DNA from 2 places in the Mesorhizobium sp. M0598 genome. Region 1 is predicted to be linked to the other one. Evidence: riboswitches for the same ligand, from Rfam matches in the RefSeq annotation. Region 1 holds a riboswitch; the other holds the start of a gene.
The links. A riboswitch is a leader RNA that binds a small molecule or an ion and turns the genes downstream of it on or off. The one in region 1 is predicted to bind cobalamin.
Positions count from the first base shown of each region.

Region 2: it holds a riboswitch for cobalamin, as region 1 does, so the genes downstream of both, NKI59_RS14855 (DUF1636 family protein) here and metE (5-methyltetrahydropteroyltriglutamate--homocysteine S-methyltransferase) in region 1, are expected to answer to the same signal.

Region 1 covers NZ_JAMYQL010000044.1:21,585-25,792, forward strand. The annotation lists gene NKI59_RS31230 (helix-turn-helix transcriptional regulator) at 1-136, shown strand, start outside; gene NKI59_RS31235 (hypothetical protein) at 454-708, opposite strand; cobalamin riboswitch at 1,264-1,464, shown strand; gene metE (5-methyltetrahydropteroyltriglutamate--homocysteine S-methyltransferase) at 1,560-3,905, shown strand; gene NKI59_RS31245 (FMN-binding negative transcriptional regulator) at 3,985-4,208, opposite strand, start outside.
Region 2 covers NZ_JAMYQL010000010.1:29,703-33,910, reverse strand. The annotation lists gene cobN (cobaltochelatase subunit CobN) at 1-599, opposite strand, end outside; gene cobW (cobalamin biosynthesis protein CobW) at 618-1,658, opposite strand; gene NKI59_RS14855 (DUF1636 family protein) at 1,655-2,089, opposite strand; cobalamin riboswitch at 2,128-2,331, opposite strand; gene NKI59_RS14850 (winged helix-turn-helix domain-containing protein) at 2,361-3,560, opposite strand; gene NKI59_RS14845 (NADH-quinone oxidoreductase subunit A) at 3,896-4,208, shown strand, end outside.

The DNA.
Region 1 (4,208 bases):
CGTTCCCCAGTGTAGTTTCGCCGAAGTGGAGGAAGAAGGTTACTACCGAGCGCGATACGCCAACCTTGATCGCGTCGCGGTGATGGAGGTTCCAAGCGACCGTTATCACAGATTGACCGCGCCCGAGGAAGCTTAGAACCATCCACGAAGGGCGCATGTTACATCTCGACCTTGCGTGGTGCGTTTTCAGTACGAGATGACGTTAAGCGTAGGTAGTGGCAGGTAAGAGTGCTCGACCAGAAGCTCAACTGCCTCCTCAATATCGCTGCCGATGTGCCGCAGGACACGTCCACGGGAGCGTGGATAGGCGTGAAGTTCCTGCACTCCACGGTCCGCTCTCCCATCGCCGGTGTGTGCCCGACGCCATCTTGTGGACGAGCTTGGCCGCCTGCACCCGGTTGTATTCCGGCTTGCGGTCCGCCTGGGCGGTCCGCCGCGATGGCTATCTCCATGTCAATCGGCGCCGAACTTTGACTGCCCGCTGCTTTTGATGAATTTGGCGAGGTCCCGCGCATAATCACTCTTGGTCTTCTCCTTGAGGCCCTGTGTCGCGAACTTGTGGTCCAGCAGGGCAAACAGGTCCAAGTCCCCTTCCGCCTGTGGCGCTGGCTTGCCCTCACCGCCCTCGGCTTCCCAATTGGGGACCGCTTCTGCGCGCTGCACCCTGGCGATTGTCCGCCCAAGACGCATCACAAGATCGAACGCCAAACCGTGCGCGTGCACGACGATTTGCCGCTCAGGCCTCATTTGGACAGGACTTGAGCTGGCCCGGTGGTTTGAGCCGGGTTACCTTGAGCCGGTGGGCTGCGAACAAGCAGTTCGAGACATTGGCCTCGATCACTTCGCAACACGCCGCTGCGCCTGGCCTCGGTGTGCTCCCCCCGAAATCGTTGTGTCATATCACCGAGGGCATCACGGCCAACAGCTTCCACATGGGCAACAGCCTCCCCATTGAGCCGAATATGGTCGCGAGCAGATCACCAACGAAGCGGTCGGAACCTCGGAGCCGAAGTTCGACGCCGAGGTGGTTCGCATGATGCGCTAAGCAGCACCACGGCGCTTGCCGGTATGTTTGCTGCCGGCAGCCGACGAACTCCTATCCTCCTGGACAAGGGCGCCGTGCGTCATTGCTTTGATTTACCGGCCGCTCAAGGCTTCCACAGTTTTCGCTTTCGAGGCGACCTTTGGAACATGCCAACGGAAATTTAACATAACGACATAAACATTTCTTTATGCGGCATTGACAAAGAAGCGAACTGCTGTAATTGTCTCCCGCGTCGTGGTTCTCCGTACGGCGCTGCCGCAGCGGAGCTAAGAGGGAAGCCGGTGCGATGCCGGCGCTGCCCCCGCAACTGTTAGCGGCGAGCCAACCCCACTCATGTCACTGAGGCGAATAGCCTTGGGAAGACGGGTAGAGGCTATGACCCCGCGAGCCAGGAGACCTGCCACGGCGAATTACGTCCACGGGCGGGGTGTCTCGGTGGCCGCTGCAGCCTGGCGTTCGTGCCGGCCTGCTAGCGCCTTCCTTGTCACCGACGCCCCAACCATCGGGGTCTGGCATGACTGTCTCTCAGCAAATTCCTGTAGCAACGCTCGGCGTGCCCCGCTTCGGTCGTCGGCGAGAACTGAAATTCGCGCTTGAAAGCTACTGGTCCGGAAAATCGTCCGCTGCCGACCTTCTCACGACCGCGAAGGCGCTCCGTGCCGCTAGCTGGGAGGAGCAGCACGATCGCGGCGTGTCGAAAATCCCGTCGAACGACTTCTCGCTCTACGACCATGTGCTCGACACCGCAGCCATGGTCGGCGCCGTTCCATCCCGTTACGGCTGGAATAGCGGCGAGGTTCCACTTGACATCTACTTCGCAATGGCGCGGGGCAACCAGGGTCAGACGGAGGATTGTCGACACGCTGGTCACCAGCAGGCGGCTCATCGGTCTGATGTAACCGCGATGGAAATGACCAAGTGGTTTGACACCAACTATCACTACATTGTGCCGGAACTCAACGATGATCAGACGTTCGCCCTCTCGTCGACGAAACCGGTCGATTACTTCATCGAGGCTAAAGCTCTCGGCGTTCACACACGCCCAGTCATCCTTGGACCGATCACCTTCCTCAAGCTGGCGAAAACGCCTGCCGAAGGATTCGATCCCATCGCGCTCCTGCCGCGGCTGCTGCCCGTCTACGAGCAACTCCTGCAGAGGCTGAAGCTGTCTGGAGCCGACTGGGTGCAGATCGATGAGCCAGCGCTTGTCCTCGATCTGAACCCGAACGAACGAGCTGCGTTCGAATTCGCCTATGGCCAGCTGTCGAAAGCCGCGCCCGAGCTGAAGATCATGCTGGCTACCTATTTCGGGCCGCTGGGAGACAATCTCGAAACCGCGGTTTCTCTGCCCCTGGCCGGGCTGCATATTGATCTCGTGCGCGCTCCCGAGCAGCTGGAAATAGTGGGGCGGCTCGCACCGAAGGATCTGGTGCTCTCGCTTGGCTTGATCGATGGCCGCAACGTCTGGCGTGCGAACCTGCCCGCCATTCTCGACCGCATCAAACCGATCGTCGCCGGCTGGCCCTTGGACCGCGTCGAGATCGCGCCTTCTTGCTCGATGCTGCATGTGCCGATCGACCTCCGCATGGAGACGGAACTCGACGCGGACATCAGGTCGTGGCTCGCCTTCGCGGCCCAGAAGACCGACGAATTGGTGTTGCTTGCCCGGGCCCTGTCCCAAGGCAGGGATGCGGTGGCAGGCGCGTTGAAAGCGTCTGCCGAGGCTGCCGCCACTCGCGTGACATCCACGAAGATCCATGACCCGCTGGTTGAGGGGCGGATCGCCAGCATTGACGACAGCATGAAGCGACGAGAGAGCGCTTTTGCCGAGCGCTCCAGAGTCCAGGCCGGCACGCTCGGGCTGCCGCCGTTCCCGACGACGACCATCGGGTCCTTCCCGCAGACGCCGCAGGTACGCAGGGCGCGGGCCGCTCATGCGAATGGCCAGCTGAGCTATGTCGACTACGAGACCTTCCTGAAGAAGGAGATCGAGGCTGCAATTCGCTGGCAGGAAGAGATCGGGCTGGACGTGCTGGTGCACGGTGAGTTCGAACGAAACGACATGGTACAGCATTTCGGCGAGCAGCTGTCCGGCTTCGCCTTCACCCAGCATGCCTGGGTGCAGAGCTATGGGTCGCGTTACGTGCGCCCCCCCATCATCTTCGGCGACGTATCGAGGCCCAATCCGATGACGCTGCGCTGGTGGCAGTTCGCCCAGTCGCTTACGGAAAACCCTGTGAAGGGAATGCTCACAGGCCCAGTGACCATTCTCAACTGGTCATTTGTTCGCGACGACGTACCCCGCTCCGAAGCATGCCGCCAGATCGCGCTCGCCATCCGCGACGAAGTGACGGATCTCGAATGGTCCGGCGCAAGGATGATCCAGATCGATGAGGCCGCGTTTCGCGAAGGACTGCCACTGCGCCAGTCTGATTGGAACGACTATCTCGACTGGGCTGTCGAATGCTTCCGGATCGCTTCAACGGGTGTAAAGGACGCGACTCAAATCCATACCCACATGTGCTATTCGGAGTTCAACGAGATCATCGACGCGATCGCTGAAATGGATGCGGATGTCATTTCGATTGAGACGTCGCGCTCGAAAATGGAACTGCTGGACGCCTTCACGAGCTCCAAATATCCGAATGAAATCGGGCCCGGAGTCTACGACATTCACTCACCACGGGTCCCGGAAGTCGGCGAGATTTCGGATCTCGTCATGCTTGCCCGCGAGCGACTGTCCGATGACCAACTGTGGGTAAACCCGGACTGTGGCCTCAAAACCCGCAAGTGGGAGGAGGTCCGCCCTGCCCTCATGAACATGGTTGCTGCAGCACGCGCGCTCCGGGAGAAAGTGTAGGCCGGAAGGTTTCCTGGTTGCTCACCATGTGGTGAGTTAGCGGCTGCCGCATGTGGGCCGTGAATGTGCCAAAACGCGATCACATCCTTTGAAATAAGTCACTCGAGCGAGAAAGTGCACTTTCCTTCGGCACGTGTACTAATCGCGCAGGAATAAAGGGAAAGTTTTCTCGCTGTGACGTGTCGAGTTCGAAGGGGATGTGATTGGCGTCGAGACCGCTCCGGCCATGGGTTATCAACATGCCAAGTGCGCTGTTCTCGATCAGTTCGTAAAGGACTTCTCGGCTCGGTTTATCGAAATGCG
Region 2 (4,208 bases), on a different contig from region 1:
CGGACCCTCCCCTCGAGGGGGAGGGGGACGCCGCGTTCTACGACCCCCAGTCCCGGCTCGTAAAATCCCGCCTTTGGCACGCTAACAGGTTCGGCTACCGCCGCACCCGATCCAGCGAGACTTGCCAGCCTCTGCACCAGCGCCGTCATATTTGCCGGCCCGCCCTCGCGGAAATAGCCAAGCAGGGCGTCCAACTCCTCGCGCGGCAGCGTCGAGCCTTCGATCAGTCGCAAATCCTCGTCGTGGCTCTCGCCCGGTAGGAGCGCCAGCTTGATACCGCGATTTCGCGCGATAACGGCGAGCTGGTCGCAGCCATAGCGCCACCAGTCATAGCCGCCGAGGATGCGGACCAGAATGACCTTGGCGTGGCGGGCGACGCTGTCGATCCACAGGTCGACGGACATCGGATGGCGCAGGTCGCGCAAGGCGGCGAGCCGCATCGACGGCAGGCGGTGCGCATCTGCCTTCCACGCCGCCGCCAGCCCGGCTAGGTCGCTGTCGGTGAAGGACAGCGCCACGACATCCGCAGGCGTTTGCCTGAGATCGACAGGCTCGGCGAGATCGTCGAGCGAGGCGGATGTGGTGGTGAGGATGTGCATCGCGGCTCGTACCTGGGGTCAGCCGGCGAGGATACGCTCGATGGCCGGGCGGTTCAGCCCTTTCAGGCCGATGACGACGAGGCGCGAGCGGCGGTCGTCTTCAGCGGTCCAGGCGCGGTCGTAATAGTGATTGACGCGCGGACCGACGGCCTGCAGCAGGAGCCGCATCGGCTTGCCGCCGACTTCGACGAAACCCTTGACGCGCAACACGTTTTCTTCCTCCGCCGCCGTGGCGACCCGTTGTGCGAGCTCGTCCGGGTTGGACACGGACGCGATGTCGATGACGAACGAGTCAAAATCGTCATGTTCGTGGTCGAGCTCGTCGTCGTGGTGGGTCTTGCGGTTCTCGATGTCGTCCTCGACGGCGAGGCCGAGGCCGAGCAGCACCGACGGGTCGACCTTGCCTTGCGAAGTCGGTACGATCTTCACCGCCCGCGCAATGTGCTTGCCGATGACGGCATTGGCACGGGCCGAGCCGGCTGCGTCCATCAGGTCGCTCTTCGACAGGATGATCAGGTCGGCGCAGGCGAGCTGGTCCTCGAACACTTCCTCGACCGGATCGTCATGGTCGAGCGTCTCGTCCTGCGCGCGCTGGGCCTGCAGGGCGTCCATGTCGTTGGCTACGCGGCCATCAGCCAGCGCCGGTCCGTCGACCACGGCAATGACGCCGTCCACCGTCACGCGGCTTTTCACCGACGGCCACTGGAAGGCCTGGACCAGCGGCTTGGGCAAAGCGAGGCCGGATGTCTCGATCAGGATGTGGTCGACCCTCGGCGTCAGCGACAGGATCTGGTCCAGCGCCGGGACGAAATCATCGGCGACGGTGCAGCAGATGCAACCATTGGCCAGCTCGACGATGTTTTCCTCGGGGCAGGTGTCGATGGCGCAGCCCTTCAGGATCTCGCCGTCGATGCCGATGTCGCCGAACTCGTTGACGATGATGGCCAGGCGCTTGCCTTTGGCGTTTTCGAGCAAATGGCGGATCAACGTCGTCTTGCCGGCGCCGAGAAAGCCGGTGACCACGGTGCAGGGAACGCGCGAAAGGGAGGCAGCGGTCATGTCAGGTCCTTCAAAAGGTCAAGGGGAGGGATGCGGGCAACCAGGCCGCGCTTCAGGCAATCGGGACGGCCGCGCCATGGAATGAGCCCATCCGTCGCGGTGGCGAACAGCTTTGCCCCGGTGACGAGATCGGCGCCGCTGGTCGTGGTCAGATCACCGAAGACGTAACTCCAGCAGCCGTCGCGCAGCATGGCCGCGCTGAGCCGGCGCTTGCAATTGCCGAGGCATTCGACGGTGCGGATTTTGATGTTTTCGCTGGAAGCAGCGCGGCGCGTGTCCTCTGCGAGCAGTTCGCCGGCGCGCGGATGAGCGTCCGAACCGGTCTCGTCACGGCAGGACGAGCAGACGATGACGGTAACGCCGGCCGGGGAATCACCATGGCCGGACAATAAATCCGCTGTCTCAGCCGGAAAACTGCTGTCGTGTTCCAAATCAGGCTCCTTGCCCGGAAAACCCGCCAGGCGATCGGATTCTTATGTCCTAGACGGCAGGTCTCCTGGCTCGCGGGTCATCGCCTGGGTGCCGCCTTCCCGGGAATATCCCAGTGGTTTTCGGCCGAGGCTCGTCGCTTACAGTTGCGGGGACAGCCGCGGATTTGAAATCGAGATTTCGCACCGCATTCCCTCTTGGCCCCTGCCGTTGCGGGCAGGGGACCGTCTGGAACGGATTTAGGCTTGTGGAGGCAGTCGTGTCAACGCACGTCTATGACGCGGCGATATCCGCGAGCGGCCGGCCGAGGTCGCCGGCAGCGGTCACCTCGATGCGTTCCAGGCCGAGCCAGCCCTGCATCTGCTTCAATTCCTCGAAAAGGGCGGCTGCGGTTTGTGGCGGGGCGCCGGGCTCCGCATAGGCGGCGTGGACGCGCAACACACCGGCCGGGCGGTCGGCCCTGAGGTCGACGCGCCCGACGATGCTGTCGCCGAGCAGGAATGGCAGCACATAATAGCCATACTGGCGCTTTTCGGCCGGCGTGTAGATCTCGATGCGGTAGTGGAAGTCGAACAACCGCTCGGTGCGCGATCGTTCGAAGACGACAGGATCGAACGGCGCGAGCAAGGCGCGCGCCTCGATCTTGCGCGGCAAACGGGCGTCCTTGTGGAGATAGGCTGTTTTGTTCCAGCCTTCGACGCTCACCGGCAACAGGTCGCCGGCCTCGACCAACTCCTCGATGCGGCCCTTGATGTCGGCGGGCGAGAGCCGGAAATAGTCGCGCAGGTCTCCTGCCGTGGCGATGCCGTGGGCGCGGGCCGAGATGCGCAGCAATTCGCGGTGAGCATCCTCGGGACGGGGAACCGGTAGCGCGAGTACCGCCGGCGGCAATACGCGCTCCGGCAGATCGTAGAACCGTTCGAAGCCGCGGCGATGCGCCGTGGTGATGCGGCCGGCCCAGAACAGCCATTCGAAGGCGTGCTTGGCATGGCTCCAGCCCCACCAGCCGCCCGAACCCTTCTGGCCTTCGAAAGCCGACGCCGCGATCGGGCCTCGTTCGGCGACCTCGCGATAGATGTCTTCGATATAGGCGGCGTGCTCGCGGCCCCATTTGGCCAGTCCGCTGTACATTTCGTCGCCGCGTTCGGCCCGCTGCATGCGCCAGCGCATCAGCGGATAGGTCTCGACCGGCAAGAAGGAGGCTTCGTGCGCCCAATATTCGAAGACCATGCGCTTGCGCGTTACGGCGGCGTCGTCGAGCAGCGCCAGCTTGTAGGGGCCAAGCCGCGAATAGAGCGGCATATAGTGGGCGCGCACCACGGCGCTGACGGAATCGATCTGCAGCAGGCCGGTACGGGCAAGCACGCGGGCCAGATGCCGGCGGTCAGGCGTGCCGGTGGGGCGCGGGTCATTGAATCCCTGTGCCGCGAGCGCAATGCGGCGGGCCATGGCAAGCGAGATTTTTTCCTTCATGAAGGCGGCATCCGGACGATTTTAGACAGAGAAAATGACCTGCGATTCCGTGCCATGCTAACAGGGTTTTGGCGGCATTCATGTCAGGAGAGAAAAGTGGAGTAAAAAGTGAAGGAAATCAAACAGGAGCGGATCGGACCAGTTTTCCCGGATATGCCGTCCAGCACCGCGATTTGAACAAGGTTTGACTTGCTTCGCCGAAAGCGCTGCGCTAACCCTCGCCGCGTTGCAGCATAGAGCCTCCTTGAAACGGTTCAGTGGTTAAACTGTCACGCTTCCGCAAGTGGGTCCGGTGCTGTAATCAGAGTGGATTGGCCGCCAACGGAAACTGCAGCATGAACGCACTTTTAGGTTCGTACCTGCCCATCGTCCTGTTCATCGGCGTGGCGCTGATCGTCGGGCTGGCGCTGCTCGCCGCACCCTTCCTGGTGGCCTATCGCAACCCCGATCCGGAAAAGCTTTCGGCCTATGAGTGCGGCTTCAACTCGTTCGATGACGCCCGCATGAAATTCGACATCCGCTTCTACCTGGTGTCGATCCTGTTCATCATCTTCGATCTGGAGGTGGCCTTCCTGTTTCCGTGGGCGGTGTCGTTCAGCCAGATCGGCATGCTCGGTTTCTGGTCGATGATGGTGTTTTTGGCGGTGC